One region of the Paenibacillus ilasis genome, then DNA from elsewhere that is predicted to be linked to it. Evidence: predicted binding sites of a transcription regulator. Region 1 holds the regulator's gene; each other region holds the start of a gene.
The links. Region 1 encodes Rex, which represses fermentation and respiration genes when NADH is low (regulators of the CRP and FNR family bind a similar motif). Its sites were predicted from a motif close to TTGTGAAATATTTCACAA; they were not measured.
Positions count from the first base shown of each region.

Region 2: a site for Rex is predicted at 1,808-1,825, ahead of ACETK5_RS17945 (nitrate/nitrite transporter). Genes of this name have one in related genera too.
Region 3: a site for Rex is predicted at 1,747-1,764, ahead of ACETK5_RS29270 (cytochrome ubiquinol oxidase subunit I). Genes of this name have one in related genera too.
Region 4: a site for Rex is predicted at 2,673-2,690, ahead of ric (iron-sulfur cluster repair di-iron protein). Genes of this name have one in related genera too.

Region 1 is NZ_JBHDJG010000001.1:3,705,445-3,709,652, reverse strand. Features, by position in the region: gene dinG (ATP-dependent DNA helicase DinG) at 1-1,361, shown strand, start outside; gene ACETK5_RS16645 (redox-sensing transcriptional repressor Rex) at 1,424-2,089, shown strand; gene ACETK5_RS16640 (amidohydrolase) at 2,064-3,365, shown strand; gene ACETK5_RS16635 (cell wall elongation regulator TseB-like domain-containing protein) at 3,397-3,915, shown strand; gene ACETK5_RS16630 (hypothetical protein) at 4,185-4,208, shown strand, end outside.
Region 2 is NZ_JBHDJG010000001.1:3,965,466-3,969,673, reverse strand. Features, by position in the region: gene ACETK5_RS17955 (sensor histidine kinase) at 1-1,071, shown strand, start outside; gene ACETK5_RS17950 (response regulator transcription factor) at 1,068-1,715, shown strand; gene ACETK5_RS17945 (nitrate/nitrite transporter) at 1,883-3,397, shown strand; gene ACETK5_RS17940 (YwiC-like family protein) at 3,449-4,174, shown strand.
Region 3 is NZ_JBHDJG010000004.1:398,806-403,013, reverse strand. Features, by position in the region: gene cydB (cytochrome d ubiquinol oxidase subunit II) at 1-275, opposite strand, end outside; gene ACETK5_RS29270 (cytochrome ubiquinol oxidase subunit I) at 262-1,665, opposite strand; gene ade (adenine deaminase) at 1,953-3,755, opposite strand; gene ACETK5_RS29260 (hypothetical protein) at 4,128-4,208, shown strand, end outside.
Region 4 is NZ_JBHDJG010000001.1:2,932,797-2,937,004, forward strand. Features, by position in the region: gene ACETK5_RS13355 (methyl-accepting chemotaxis protein) at 1-313, opposite strand, end outside; gene yfmT (benzaldehyde dehydrogenase) at 332-1,786, opposite strand; gene ric (iron-sulfur cluster repair di-iron protein) at 1,945-2,643, opposite strand; gene ilvD (dihydroxy-acid dehydratase) at 2,890-4,208, opposite strand, start outside.

The DNA.
Region 1 (4,208 bases):
AGCTCCCGGCTCTTCGCCAGCTGCTGCAAGTTTCATCCCATGAGAAGGCTGTCGAGTGGTCTTCCATCATAGATCGGATTTATCCGGATCTGATCACCGTAAAAGAGAATTGGGATCGACTCAGCGATCAATTGTTCGGACTGCTTCCGGAACGCGGAGATGCATCTCCAGGAGACGCCGGTCAATTCTCGCTTCGCTTATCGCCTCTTAAGAAGCCGAAGGATTGGGATTCGCTTGCCGAGCTGGAACATCAAATTCATGTGATACTGGGCGATGTCGTACGCAAGGGTGACAAGCTGATCGCCGAAATGAAGGAAGATCTCGACGATTACAGTGCCGACAGTCTGTTAACAGACCTATCGGGTCTGTTTAAGGACCTGGCCGCACACCGCGAGGACCTGAGGTCCTTCATGGCCCTGAATGATGAAGGCACGGTATACTGGATGGAGGCTAACGGCAATTTCCGCGGGAAATCGCTGCAACTTTATGCGGTGCCTGTCGATGTAAGCACCCACTTGAAGGAATTGTTTTTTGACAAGAAACAAAGCGTGATCCTGACGTCGGCGACCTTGTCGGTGGACAAATCGTTCCAGTTCATGATCGAGAATTTGGGTCTACAGGAAGCGGCAGATAGCGGCAACCTGAACACGGTTCTGCTGCCGTCCCCGTTTAATTACAGGGAGCAGGCTCTCCTTGTCGTGCCGCGCGATTTTCCGAGCGTGAAGGGCTCGGTCGGGGATGCACTCTTTGTGAATACACTAGTGCAATCATTGGCCGATACGGCAATCGCTACGCATGGACGTATGCTTGTCCTGTTCACCTCGTACCGGATGCTGCGTCAGGTGCATGAGCCCTTGAAGGAGGCGCTGGCATCCAGCGATATTACCGTACTGGGACAAGGGATGGATGGAACCAGCCGTACCAAGTTAATCCGGAGATTCCAGGATAGCAGCGCCTCGGTTCTGCTGGGTACCAGCTCCTTCTGGGAAGGGGTTGACATACCCGGTGAGGCGCTCACTTGCCTTGCGATCGTCCGGCTGCCGTTCCAGCCGCCGAATCACCCTTTGGTTGAAGCCAAGAGCGAATTGCTGCAGCAGCAGAAGAAGAACCCCTTCATGAAGCTTTCGGTTCCGCAAGCCGTCATTCGCTTCAAACAGGGATTTGGCCGACTGGTACGGACAGCGCAAGACAAGGGGATTGTCATCGTGTACGATACCCGGGTCATTGAATCCTATTACGGAAAATATTTCCTATATTCCTTGCCGGGACCAAAGATGGAGCACATGCCGACCGAGGGGATTGTTCCCCGAATTTCGGAATGGCTGCAGGAAGAGGCAGGCGTAGAGAACCAAGCTGAATAAAGTGAAACCATGAACGATCACATTGAAATGTAGTTATTAACCTATTATTAGGGGGAGCATGCATGAAATCGGAAAAAATTTCGGAAGCCGTGGTCCGCAGATTACCTGTATACTTGCGCTATTTGAATGAGCTTCAGAAAAGGGAGGTCTCCACGGTTTCCTCCCAGGAACTGGGACAAAAACTGGACCTCAATCCTGCTCAAATTCGTAAGGACCTAGCGTATTTCGGTGATTTTGGACGGAAAGGGATCGGATATGACGTATCTTATCTGATCGAGAAAATTCGCCAGATTCTAAAGCTGGACCAGAAGATCAATGTCGCATTGATTGGGGCCGGTAATCTTGGACATGCATTATCAAATTACAATGCATTTCTGAAGGACAATATGAAGATTGTGGCGGTTTTCGATTCGTATTCTCCCAAAGTTGGTATGAAAATAAACAATTTGGTTGTACAGCCGATGGAGGAACTGGAGAAGACGGTTCATGAGTACGGCATTCGTATCGGGATTATTACCGTTCCGGATTTTGAAGCGCAAAATGTAGCGAATCAGCTTATCGCCGCAGGCATCGAGGCTATTCTGAATTTTGCGCCGACCATCCTGAAAGCTCCATCCCATATCCGGATTCATACGGCTGATTTTACTACGGATTTGCAAAGTTTGGCCTATTATTTGGATAACGGTAAGGAGGATACAGCACATGACGACAACGAAGTGGATGGTTAAAAACGGAACGTTTGCGGTACTAGAGAAAGGAAGGTCCGTGCTACGCGGATATATGGTTGTAGAGAATGACCGGATAACCTACCTGGGTGAAGAAGAGCCAACCGTCCAAGAGGGAACAGAAATTATCGACGGAACCCATCTGTTTTTCCTGCCTGGATTGGTGAACACGCACGGACATGCGGCGATGTCGCTTCTCCGCGGTTATGGCGACGATCTGGCACTGCAGGTATGGCTTCAGGAAAAAATGTGGCCGATGGAAGCCAAATTCACGGCCGACGATGTGTACTGGGGAACCTCACTCTCCGTGCTTGAGATGATCAAAGGCGGAACCACGACGTTTGTGGATATGTATGATCATATGGATCAGGTTGCAAAGGTTGTGCAGGACTCAGGAATGCGCGGCGTACTGACACGCGGTGTCATCGGATTATGTCCGCCTGAGGTGCAGCAGCAGAAGCTGGATGAGGCGGTTGCATTCGCGAAAGACTGGCATGGCAAGGCGGATGGAAGAATTACGGCGATGATCTCGCCGCATGCACCTTACACATGCCCGCCGGATTTCATCGAGAAATTCGTTCAGGCATCCCATGATCTGAATCTGCCTTTGCATACGCATATGTCCGAAACGGAAACGGAAGTCGCTCAGAATGTAAATGATTACGGACTCCGCCCTGTTGCCCATTTGGAGAAGCTTGGCATGTTTTCCCGTCCAACGCTGCTTGCGCATGCCGTCCATCTGACCGATGAAGAAATCGAAATCCTGGCTAAGCATCAAGTGATGGTGTCGCATAATCCAGGCAGCAATCTGAAGCTTGCCAGCGGCATCGCTCGCGTGCCTGCACTACTGAAAGCCGGGGTCACCGTGTCTTTGGGTACCGATGGACCTGCGAGCAATAATAATCTGGATATGTTTGAAGAGATGCGCCTGGCGGCACTGATCCATAAAGGAGTAAGCGGGGATCCAACCGCGATTCCTGCATCCGAAGCGCTTCGGATGGGTACAGAGTATGGTGCCAAGTCAGCTTTCCTTGCGGATATCGGTACGCTTGCGGTAGGAATGAAGGCAGATATGATCGCACTGAACACGGATCAGGCGCACTTCCTTCCGAAGACGGATTATATTTCTCATGCTATCTACTCCGCCAGTGCGAAGGATGTTGAGCATGTATGGGTTGACGGTAAGCAGGTCGTGAAGAATGGCGCGAGCCTTACTCTCGATGAGGAACGTATCCGGCGGGAAGCGCAGCGTGCCTTTGAGCGTCTTACAACCCTCTAGGGAATAATCAAGGGGAGCGAGGAAGACGGATTTGAAGAAAAAAACGAAGTGGATCTTGCTTAGTGTATCCGGCGTGCTGCTGTTACTGCTTGGTTTACAGCTCTATTATTCATATGTTATGAAAGACACTTGGAATGAAGAAAGAATGGCGATTGCTGCCGCCAAGCAGCATGGCCAATTGGTTTCGTCCGGAAAGACCTATAAATCGGTGTGGGGCGAGGATAATAACTATTGGGTGGTAAGCGGCAAGGATCAGGACAATCAAGATCGTATGGTATGGGTAAAATTTACAGATGACAACATACCTGTTGAAGGTGCCGATGCTGTCCAGTCCGTTTTATTGAATACAGGGATGTCGGAAGCCCAGATTCGGGATCAGATTTATAACGAATTGCCTGGTGTGGAAATTAAGCGATTGCTGCCTGGAATGTATGAAGGCGAGTATGCCTGGCAGCTGCAGTATGAACACAACGGTCAGCGCGGCTATCGGTTTTATCGTTTTCAAGACGGTAACACGATCGGTAATGACATTATTCTTCCAAATCAATAATAAACGAAGTAAAGAGAGGCGTCCCTTACTATTTAAGAGGGGGCTTCTCTTTTTCCTTCATAATTGTAAGCGCATTCAGAAAAAATATGGAAAAACTGTTCTAAATATTTTCACAGACATGCATGAAAAAGTATATAAGATGTGATATACTCGTACTTGTACAAAACGAGCATATAAATTACATGCATCGCAATATATCGTTGTTATATGTATTTTTGTGTTACCAAATGATAGACAAAATTTTATACAGGAAATGAAGGAGGAACTTCATGAAACTACGCATTGTACCTATC
Region 2 (4,208 bases), 260 kb from region 1:
ACGGATGAGCATTTAAGCGAACTGCTTAGAAATATGTATCAGAATAGCATGGAGGCCATTTTTTTTATTGACGAAAAGGGCAGCGTGGTGGCAATGAATCCGGCAGCGGAGAACATCCTTGACATTGAAGTGATCGAGAGGATGCAGTCCGGTGCGGATGGTTCCTTCTGCCAAACCTGCAAAGGCTACACCGATGAACAGGATCTCATAACCTGCTCCACTTGCTATCTGGATTATCCGGATGGAGAGTTTTCATCGTTCCAAGTCTATCTGAAGACACGCGGCGAAGGAATCGTTCCCTATGCGGCCAGTTACCATATCATCGATGAAGCTCGCGGCATCCGGGTCATGATGCTCCTCGATCTGACGAAGCAGCAGAAGACACAGGAAATGCTGCAGCGGACGAATATGCTGAAATACGTTATCAAGGCACAGGAGGACGAGCGCAAGCGGATATCCCGCGAACTGCATGATAGCGTGGCTCAAGAGCTGCTCAGCTCACTGGTCGACCTGCGTGTTGTTAAATATATGAACGTGGGCGAGGATGTGCTCAAGAAACTGCACCAGACCGAGGTATCTTTAACCAGGCTTCTGGATGATATCCGGCATTTATCCGTTGAACTCAGGCCGGCTTCATTAGATGATTTGGGGCTTGAGGCTGCCTTCCGCTCCCATTTTAAATGGATTGGAAAGAACTACGGAGTGCTGGTTGATTTTTCTGCGGAGTTAGCGGCAGCACGCTACGGCAGCGAGATTGAAACGGTTGTGTACCGGGTATGCCAGGAAGCGGTGCTGAATGCCATGAAATATTCAGGAACGGATGAGGTGCATGTACGCTTATGTGAAGTGAATGGCTACCTTCAGTTAACCGTCCGGGACCGTGGAGTCGGGTTTAACAGGGTCATTGATGAAGCTAAGGGAACCGGACTGGGACTGTACGGGATGCGCGAACGCGCAGAGCTGGTCGGTGGTCAGTTTATTTTGCTTTCCGCTCCCGGTGAGGGTACGACGATTCAGCTTAACATTCCGCTTACGAATGGTGACGGCAAGCTGGAGGTGATGGGTACATGAAAATTGTGATTGCGGATGATCATGCCGTGGTCCGCAGCGGATTTTCCATGATTCTGAATTACCAGGAAGATATGGAGGTTGTCGCGACGGCGGCAGACGGCATGGAAGCTTACACCATGGTGGCGAAGCACCGGCCGAATGTGCTGTTGATGGATTTAAGCATGCCTCCCGGCGAAAGCGGGCTGATTGCGACCGGCAAGATCAGCAGTGAATTTCCGGAAACGAAAATTCTGATTCTAACCATGTATGATGATGACGATTATCTGTTTCATGTTTTAAAAAACGGGGCTTCAGGTTACGTACTCAAAAATGCGCCGGATGATGAATTAATCTCCGCCATCCGCATGGTGCATAAGGGAGGGACCTATATCCATCCCCAGATGGCTACATCCCTGGTTCGGGAGTTTATTAAGAAAGATAGTGAGAGCGCGGAGCAGGATCCGTTTAACAGTCTGTCCAAAAGGGAGATTGAGATCCTGCCTCTGATCGCCAAGGGTTATGGCAATAAGGAAATCGCAGAAAAACTATTCGTATCGGTCAAGACGGTGGAAGCGCACAAGGCCAAAATCATGGAAAAACTGAATTTGAAAAGCCGTCCGGAGTTAGTGGAATATGCATTAAAGAAAAAATTGCTGGATTTTTAGTCCTTGCATATACAAGTGGGCGCAATTAAGGGTCGTTGCTTTAAGGAATAGGGAAGTTCCCCGGAGAGATTCAGGGAACTTCCCTATTAGCATTGTGAATAGGTGCACGTACAATAGGAGCTGGGGATCAATATGCCATTCATTATGCTTTAGAAAAGGTGATGGAAATGATCAAAAAGCTGCAGCTTCCGCTGCAAACAATGAATCTGGTGCTTGGCTTTATGGTATGGGTCATCATCTCCGCGCTCCTGCCGTTTATTCGAGAGGACATCTCCATTTCGGCCGACCGGCTCGCGATTCTGACGGCTATTCCGGTGGTGCTGGGTTCCGTTCTCCGGATTCCGCTTGGCTATTACGCCAATGTGGTGGGAGCACGAATTGTTTTTATCGCCAGCTTCATCCTGCTGCTGTTTCCGGTCTATTTTATCAGCTCGGCTTCCTCCTTTACGCATCTGGTGATCGGAGGTTTGTTCCTGGGGATCGGGGGGGCCGTGTTCTCGGTTGGCGTGACCTCATTGCCTAAATATTATGCGAAAGAGAAGCTGGGACTCGTGAATGGGATTTACGGGATGGGCAATATCGGTACCGCCATTACCACATTTGCTGCACCGGTCATCGCGACTCAGATCGGATGGTCCAAAACCGTCCAGCTGTATTTGGTTCTGCTGCTCATATTTGCCGTGCTAAATGCATTTTTAGGCGATCGCAAAGAAATAAAGGTAAAAACACCGGTAATGGAACAGATCAAGGGCGTGTATAAAAATGAAAAATTGTGGTTTTTCTCGCTTTTTTATTTTATTACATTCGGTTCGTTCGTGGCCTTTACAGTGTACTTGCCAAACTTCCTGGTGACCCATTTTGAGCTTGCGAAGGTGGACGCCGGGATGCGGACGGCAGGGTTCATTTTGGTAGCCACTTTATTACGTCCCGTAGGCGGCTGGCTTGCGGATAAATTTAAACCGCTGTTCTTATTAATGGGCGTATTCATAGGGCTCACGGCTGCGGCCATCCTGTTGGCATTCTCTCCATCCATTGGCTTATATACGGCCGGATGCTTAACCATTGCCGTTGGTGCCGGTCTCGGAAACGGGGTTATTTTCAAACTCGTGCCCCTTTACTTCAACAAGCAGGCCGGCATTGTAAACGGTATTGTGTCCATGATGGGCGGCCTTGGCGGATTCTTCCCGCCGCTGATGCTTTCCTTCATCCATTCGGCTACGGGGCAGTACTCCATTGGATTTATGGCCTTATCGCAGGTTGCGCTCGCCAGTTTCGTTATTGTGGTATGGATGTACTACCAGGACAAACTCACCGTACAATCGGAGGTGTTTAACTCCACCGGCCAGGGGATTCTGGTTACGGATCCGAACGGTAGGATCAATGCCGTCAATCCGGCATTCACGAAGTTAACCGGATATTCGGAGGAGGAAGTACTCGGCAAAAATCCGAGCGTATTGAAGTCCGGAAGACAATCACCGGCGTTTTATCAGGCGATGTGGTCTGAAATCAGGGAACACGGGAGCTGGCAGGGGGAGATTTGGAACCGCCGGAAAGACGGAGAAGAGTACTTGGAGCTGCTGACGATTAACGCGGTAAAGGACGAATCGGGTGACATCGTTCAGTATGTGGGTACCTTCAGCGATATTACTTATCATCCGCCTGGCCGTTGTTCGAATGGCTGAAGATATGAATCACGATGGCTATGAGTTGATGGATTGGAGAGGGAGAAACGCATGAAAAAGACGAGGATTGTCATCCCGCGGGAGCATGGTGGCTGGGCTATGGTCAGTGTACCCTATATCATAGGAATGGCGGCAGCCAAGCCGGCTCTGCTGCACCTTCCGCTATTTTTGGCGTGGTTAGGTTTATACATGGCATCCTATCCGTTTCTGCAATCCTTAAAGAAGACGTCCCAACGTAAAACTTGGATATCCTGGGGGATCATTTATACCCTTATCGCCGTGGTTTTTCTGATTCCGGTGCTTGTCTTCAAGCCGTCGATGCTCTGGTTTGCACCTGTGCTGCTCATCCTGATCATGGTGAACGTTTGGCATGTCCTTCAGAAAGCGGAGCGTGCGCTGTTAAATGATATTTGCGCGATTCTGCTGTTCTGTACCGGAGGTGCCGCTGCTTATATGCTGGGGGGCGGTGGTTTCGATCCGATGCTTGCCGCCGTCATTGCGTATAATTTCCTATATTTCACGGGCACCGTGTTCTTTGTCAAATCGGTATTCCGTGAGCGGAAAAACAGGCGCTGGACGATATACGCAAGAATATATCATGCCGTCATGTTGGTTCTGCCGATCATCTTCGGGAATCCGTGGATGTGTCTGCCATTCGTATTTCCGTTCATTAAGACGTTCCTGTATTCTGGAAAAGCAATGAAACCGATGAAGGTCGGAATCATCGAGATTGTAGGTTCCGTCCAGTTTGTATGGCTGTCCATGATGTTGATGTAGTCTGCCGTTTTCATAAAAATCGATTCCATCGTCC
Region 3 (4,208 bases), on a different contig from region 1:
AGCAGAAGAAAGACAAGCGGAATGTAGAACCCGCTGAACAGCGTGGCATACCAGTTCGGGAAGGCGGCGAACATGGCGCCGCCCGCCGTCAACAGCCAGACCTCGTTGGCATCCCAGAACGGGCCGATCGAGTTGATCAGCACCCGGCGCTGGGTATCATTTTTGGCCAGCAGCTGCGTGGACATCCCGACCCCAAAGTCGAAGCCCTCCAAGAAGAAGAACCCGATAAACAATACGGCAACAAGCACAAACCACAGTTCGTTAAGAGACAGCATTGTAGCCCTCCTTATTAAACGGATCGCTTGCGTGGTGGTCGTCTTCCTCCGCCGCATACGGTCCTTTCTTAATGACTTTGATGAACAGATACGCCATGACGGCTGCCAGCACCGCATAAATGGCGGTAAACATGATGAGCGAGAACAGAATCGAGCCTGCGCTCACGTTCGGTGAAACACTGTTCTCCGTAGTGATCAGCCCGAATACCGTCCACGGCTGTCGTCCGATCTCCGTCATAATCCACCCCGACGTGTTGGCGATGAACGGCAGCGAAATACCGAACAGCATCAGTCTGAGGAACCATTTGCCAGCCTTCTCGACCTTTTTGCGCAGCATCAGCCATGCTCCGTACAATCCCAGCAGAATCATGATGCTGCCTGCGGCCACCATAATCCGGAAGCTCCAGAACGTGGTACGGACCGGCGGGATATAGTCTCCAGGGCCATATTCCTGCTCATATTGCGCTTGCAGCTCTTTCATTCCGATGACTTCGCCGGAAAATTTGCTGTAGGACAAAAAGCTGAGCAAATACGGGATTTTGAACTCCATCGTGTTCTCCTGCTTATCCGGATCGATGGCTGCAATGACCGTCCAAGGCGCAGGATCGTCACTCGTTTCCCACAGGCTCTCCGCAGCGGCCATCTTCATCGGCTGCGTATCCACCAGATACTGCGCCTGCTGGTGACCGAATACCGCAACCAGAATGGAGGTGATGAGGCCAATCACGATGGCGATGTGAAATGATTTTTTAAAGAAATCCAAATCCTGCTTCTTCATCAGCTTGTAGGCACTCACACCTGCTACGAGGAACGCCCCTGTTGCCAAAGCTCCGAAGATCGTGTGCGGGAACTCCACCAGCAGCTGACCGTTCGTAATCAGTGCGAAGAAATCGTTCATCTCCGCCCGCCCATTGTTCATCTCGAACCCGACGGGACGCTGCATGAACGAATTCGCTGCCAGAATCCAGAAGGCGGACATCAGGGTGCCGAAGGACACCAGCCAGATGCTGAGCAGATGGACCTTCTTCGATAACCGGTCCCACCCGAATATCCACAGCCCAATAAACGTCGACTCAAGGAAAAATGCCAGCAGAGCTTCGATCGCAAGCGGTGCGCCAAACACATCCCCGACAAAGCGCGAGTAATCCGACCAGTTCATGCCGAACTGGAATTCCTGCAGAATCCCCGTCACAACCCCGACCGCAAAGTTAATCAGGAACAGCTTTCCCCAGAACTTGGCCATTTTCTTGTAGACTTCCTGGCCTTTGACAACATACATCGTCTCCATGATGGCAATCAGAAACGCCAATCCGATGGACAACGGTACGAAAATAAAGTGAAAAATGGTTGTCGATGCGAATTGAATTCGCGCCAGCATAACCGGATCCATATCAGATACCCCTTCCTTTAGCTCACGTGATCACTTCAAATTTGATTCTTTTTGTATTGTCGCAGACCGCGATGCAAAGGATTGTGATAAACATCACAATATCAGGACTGAAACCGGGGCAAAAAGTTATAAATTTGTGACGAAAATCACTAAGTGAACAACGGTATAACTGAGCATCGAAAAAATGGAAACGGCTCGCTGCCTCTGCCGGCGGTCAAAACGTTGTATTTACGATACAAAAAAGCAGGTTCGCCATCAGGCCAACCTGCTTCGGTATGTCTGCAACCTTATTGAACCGGGCCAATCTCGGTCTCGATGAGCTTGAATTCCGTTACGTCCGCGATCCCACGGTTGGTAATGCGGATTTCCGGAATCACCGGCAGCGCAATGAGCGAGAAGGTCATGAACGGTGCATGGATGTAGCATCCAAGCTCCTTCCAAGCTTCCTCCAAGGCAGCGACTTCCTCCGCTACGATCTCAACCGGACGGTCCGCCAGCAAACCGGCAATCGGCATCGCCACCTTCGCCAGCACCTTGCCGTCCCGTACCACGATCATGCCGCCTCCGCACGCCGCCAGCTCATTCGCCGCGAGTGCCATATCCTCGGCATTCGTGCCCATCACGAGCAGATTGTGGCTGTCGTGCGCAACCGTGGAAGCAACCGCGCCGGTCTTGAGTCCGAAGCCGTTCGCAAAACCGAGCGAGATTTGCCCGGTTGCGCTGTGGCGCTCGATGCATGCCAGCTGAACCACATCTTGATTCAGGTCCGGCTGGATGACGCCTTGCTCCACAGAGAGCACCGCGGTCATTTTGGCGGTACGGGCACTGTTCTCGATGACGCGCACCACATTCACTTCCGTACGCGTCGCATCGAACTTGCTGCGCTGCAGAAAGTCATCAGCGGTAAGCGAACGCTGCAGCCGAACCGATTGAAAGGCTTTTTCCGGGTATTGATATACCGGGAACGCCTTCACGAGCCGGCCGTTCTCTGCAACCACTTCGCCATCCGTGATCACGACTGAAGGTACCATGCTCAACAGATCATCAATCAGCAAAATATCCGCCGTTTTGCCAGGTGAAATGCTGCCCAGCTCCATGTCCATGCCGAAATAACGAGCCACGTTGATCGTTCCCAGCTGGATCGCCGTAACCGGGTCCACGCCTTCTTCTATAGCGCGGCGGACCACATGGTTCATGTGACCGAGCCTCAGCAGCGTCTGCGGATACACATCATCCGTAACCAGAGAAATATTGTCTGTTCGCACCTTATCTTCCGTTATGACCTTAACAACTTCCTTTACATCCTGCCAAGCCGAACCCTCGCGGATCATCAGGTGCATGCCGAGACGGACCTTCTCCAGGGCCTGTTCTCTCGTTACCGTCTCATGGTCGGAGCTTACGCCGGTTGCCATATATGCCTGCAGCATCCGGTCATCCTCGGCCGGAAAATGCCCTGTTACGGTCTTGCCTGCACGCAGCGTAGCTTCAATCTCCCCGCTCATGGTCGGATCGCCGTACACGACGCCCGGGAAGTTCATCACTTCGCCAAGCCCGGCGACGCCAGGCCAGGTCAGCCCTTCCTCGATGTCGGCTACGCCCAGCTGCGCACCGGCATCCTCCAGATCAAACGTCGCCGGTACGCAGGAAGGAATGGTGGTGAACACCTTCATCGGCAGCTGCTGCCCTTCCTCGTGCATCCAGCGCACGCCTTCCATGCCGAATACGTTGGCAATCTCATGGGGATCCATATAAATCCCGGTCGTTCCGTTAACGATAGCCGCCTTGGCAAACTCGGTCACGGTGAGCATCGTGCTCTCCACATGCATATGACCGTCGAGCAGACCAGGCGAGATAAACCGGCCATTCGCTTCGATCACCTGCGTCCCTTTCCCGATCGTATGATCGGCGTTGCCGATATAAGCGATGCGCCCGTACGCCATCGCCACGTCTACCCGTTCCTGAAGCTCACCCGTAAACACATTGACCAGCGTGCCGTTTTTGATAACCAGATCGGCTGGCTCTTGTCCTAACGCAACCTTCCCCAGCTGCCGGCTGACCTCGTATCGTTTCTGTCTTTTAATTGAACTCATGATGAATGCACGCTCCCCTTTTTTTAGATATCAGAACGTATAAACTTCGAAGCTCGTAACTTCCTGATATCGCAATAAAAACTTCATCTAATCGCGGTCTGTCATCTGTGAAAGTGCGTCGATAGACGTTTTTCTTTTAGATATCAGAACGTATAAACTTCGAAGCTTGTAACTTCCTGATATCGCAATAAAAACTTCATCTAATCGCGGTCTGTCATCTGTGAAAGTGCGTCGATAGACGTTTTTCTTATAATGAACCGGTAAAAATACAAAATCGATCCGCTCTATAACACGCCAAACACCCCGGGCAGCGTATCTGCCCGGGGTGCCTGTACTATATCCATAGAGGAAGAGAAGCCCTGTGCATCAGCAATGTATGCTATCAGTCTGCACATCACCTCAGCCGTTAAAACCTGCCGGATTCCAATCAAGGTGATCTTCCAGCCCGGCTTC
Region 4 (4,208 bases), 770 kb from region 1:
TAACCCTGCCCTGTTCGTCGTGCAGCGGGATCGCGCGTGCAGCTAGCGGAAATCCGAACAGTTCTTTCGGAACGACAGCCGATAAAGGTGTATTATTTCGAATCGCATTGGTGACAATATCGCCCTCAACCAGCGGGTCTCCCGGGCTAACATTCAGTGAGAAGGTTTTGCCCGGAATATTAATGATCAGCTTCTCCCTATCATAAATGCCGATCGTGATGTCATCATTCGTAAGACTTTTCAGCAATGGAGCTACCTTTACAAAAGCACGGATCAGCTCATGCTGTGTTTGCTCTTCAGTCACATTATTCATGCCTATCTCCCCCAACCCTTAATACGGGAATTTCCTTTGTCCGTAATGAACCGATATCCACTTCATGGTCGTAAATTCATCCAGGCTCCATTGCCCATTCAGACGACCCAACCCCGACTGCTTCTCTCCGCCAAATGCTACAATCGGCTCGTCGTTAATCGTGACATCATTGACATGGATCATGCCTGTATGGACCTTCTTCGCCATTTCAACCCCACGTTCAAGATTGGAGGTGTGAATAGCCCCGCTAAGCCCAAAACGTGTATCGTTGGCGATTGCGATTCCTTCCTCTTCCGTTTCGAACGGGATGATACACACAACCGGGCCGAACAACTCCTCTTGTGCTACCTCCATATCCGGCTTGACATTGACGAGGACGGTAGGCTCCACCATTCTGCCGGTGATATTCCCTCGCACCAGTGGAACTGCGCCTTGCTCGATGCCCTTCTCAATCAGCTTCTCCAGTGTTTCTGCCTGCCGATGGTTGATGACGGGGCCGATAATGGTCTGCGGATTGCTCGGATCACCTGTTGTCAAGGTAGAAACCTTCGCTTTGTATTTATCTAAAAACTCCTGATAGATCGATTTCTGTACAAGAATCCGATTGGCCGACATACAGATCTGGCCTTGATGCGTGAATCTGCTGAACGTTGCCGCTTGTACCGCGTAATCGATATCAGCATCTTCCAGGATAATGAACGCGCTGTTCCCGCCGAGCTCCAGCAGCGGCTTTTTAAAGTGCTTGACGGCCAGCTGGCCAATATGGCTTCCGACCTTGGTCGAACCCGTGAACGAAATGATTCTCGGAATCGGATGCTCGACGAATGCATCGCCAATCTCCTTGATATCTGTTACCACAACATTCAACAGGCCCTTCGGTATACCCGCTTCTTCGAAAATCTTGCCGATCAGGGTTCCGCCCGTAATCGGCGAATCCTCATGCGGCTTCAGCACGACGCCGTTGCCGGCACCCAGTGCAGGGGCGACGGACTTCATGGACAAGAAGAAAGGGAAGTTAAACGGACTGATAACCCCAACCACGCCAGCCGGAATCCGATACAGGCGGTTCTCCTTGCCATCCTCTGTGGAAGGTAAAATCTTTCCCTCCATTCTAAGGGGGAACGTAGCCGCTTCCTTAATCATATTTTTCACAAGGCCGATCTCGAATGCCGCCTTCAGACGCGTTCCGCCCAGCTCCTGAACAATAATGGACGAAATGTCTTCCTCATGCGATTCAATATATTTAACAGCATTTTCAAGGATATCGCGTTTATGGTAAGGATTAACCTTGTCCCATTCCAGCTTAGCTTGATAGGCAGCTTGATATGCATCATCGATGTCTGTAACGCTCGCGATTTGAAATGCGGTAATGACCTCATCATTATATGGATTAATGTCCGGCAGCGTTTTACCGCTCTTGCCGTCTCGCCATTGCCCGCCTATGAATTGCTTTCCTAATTTCGAATAATCCATATGAACCCTCCTGTGTCGAATAATTCCAACTGATCTATATAATTATCGACTAAATACAGGTAATTGTTAAGTGAATTTTCTTTGACCTCTTCTTCCTCTCAGAGCATGGCAATGAAATACCCCTTCCTCACCTAGTGAAGAAGGGGTATTAATCAAAGCTATACCGCTTGGCGCAACCGCTCAAACAATATGTTGTTTTCCAGATGGATATGCTCGAAGGTGTCCTTTTCCAGCATGGCTAACCGTTGAAAGACCAGCCGATACGTACCACAGGCATCAGCCGGAAGCTCGAAATCGGATGTTACGTCTCTCAGCTCCTGCAGCAAGCTGCCGGCATGAGCATGTTCATCTTCCAGTTCGGATACATGCGGCTTAAGCTCTGCTGCCGCTTGGTGGCTGGGATCTGCTACAAACTTCAAAATGAGCGGGAATACAAGCTCGTCCTCGTCCTTCGTATGCTCCAACAGCTCCTTTTTCAATTCCGAGAAGAGCTCCTGCACTCGAAGAAGCTCGGGGTGATGCTCTCCATGCACACGGGCCAATTTCGTGACATATGGCGTTAATGCCGGTAATTCATCACGCAGGAAGGCATGATGTTTTTGTTGGATGTGATCAATCAATTCGGATTCCTTCAGTGAAGCAGGACGGCTTTCCTGGTAATTGGCAAACTTGCTCTCCACGGACCAAACTTCCTCCAGGACGGCGGCTGGATCCAACGAACGCTGCTTGGCCGCCTCTTCCAAAGGCACCTGGCCACCGCAACAGAAATCGATGCGGAGGGATCGAAATAAATCCGCGGTTTGCGGGATGGATGTTACAATATCGGATACTTGGCTCTGAAGCGTGAATGAACTCATATTCAAACCTCCCTAGACTAAATACGTGTTTGTGAACTTTTTCACTCTTACAACTCAAGTATAAGAAACTCCCATCCCCGCATATGTGATTGCAGTCATACTGAAATGTAACACTATGTGAACGATAGTATCGGAAGGACTACGGGAATCCGATAAGAAATCGTCGGGGAGGGCCCAATGACACAAGCTCTTGCGAAATCGCAAGAGCTTGTTAAGCTACAGCCATATATCAGACTGTGCATTCCCTTATTCTGCAGAGTCAGTAACCGCACCTCTAGATGCTGAGGACACTAATTTTGCATACTTGTATAATACGCCCGTGGATACTTTGAGTGGAGGCTGGTGCCATGCTTGTGCCCTTGCAGCCAATTCGGAATCCGATACGTCGAATGTCATTTCTTGCGTTTCACTGTCGATGGTGATCATGTCTCCATTCCTCAACAGTGCGATCGGCCCACCTACCTGTGCTTCAGGCGATACGTGACCGACTACGAACCCATGCGAACCGCCAGAGAACCTGCCGTCCGTTATCAGCGCAACCTCCCCGCCGAGACCCTTTCCTACAATGAGGGCCGTGACCGACAGCATCTCCGGCATCCCCGGTCCGCCCTTTGGACCGCAATAACGAATGACTAACACGTCGCCCTTGCGTATTTCATCTCTCAGGATCGCTTCGGTTGCCTCTTCCTCGCTGTCATACACCTTGGCCGGTCCGACAAATCGGAGCTTCTTCATGCCCGACATTTTGGCAACCGCACCTTCAGGTGCGAGGTTGCCTCTTAATACAACCAATGGCCCATTCGGCTTCAGCGGCTTATCGATGGGGCGTATAATTTCCTGGCTTCCCTGTAACGGCGCTGCTTCCGCCAGATTCTCTGCCAATGATTTGCCTGTGACCGTCAGACAATCGCCATGCAGAAGTCCTTCGGCCAGCAATAATTTCATGACGCCCGGTATGCCGCCGACTTCGTTTAAGTCCTGCATGGCATGTCGACCGCTCGGCTTCAGATCTGCAAGGTGGGGAACGCGCAAACGGATTCGCTCGAAATCGTCTAACGTCAAATCAACGCCTACCGAATGAGCAATGGCAAGCAAGTGCAGGAACGCGTTGGTTGAACCGCCCAAAGCCATGACGACCGTTATCGCATTCTCAAATGCCTTTTTCGTCATAATGTCTCTGGGATAGATTTCTTGCTCCAACAGCGATATGACCTGCCTTCCAGCCGCAGCGCATTCCGCTGCTTTGTCAGGTGAAATAGCCGGCGTGGAGGAGGAACCGGGCAGGCTCATCCCCATGGCTTCTGCCGCCGCGGCCATCGTATTGGCTGTATACATGCCCCCGCAAGAGCCCGGTCCCGGGCAGACGCTGCATTCCACCTTATGGAGCTGATCGTCCGTCATTTTTCCGTCATGATATTGCCCGACCGCTTCGAAAGCCGTGACGATATCCACGTTCTTACCTTCGAGCTTCCCGGGTTGTATCGTGCCGCCGTAAACGTAAACCGCAGGAAGATTCATCCGTCCGATCGCCATCAGGCAGGCGGGCGTATTCTTGTCGCAACCGC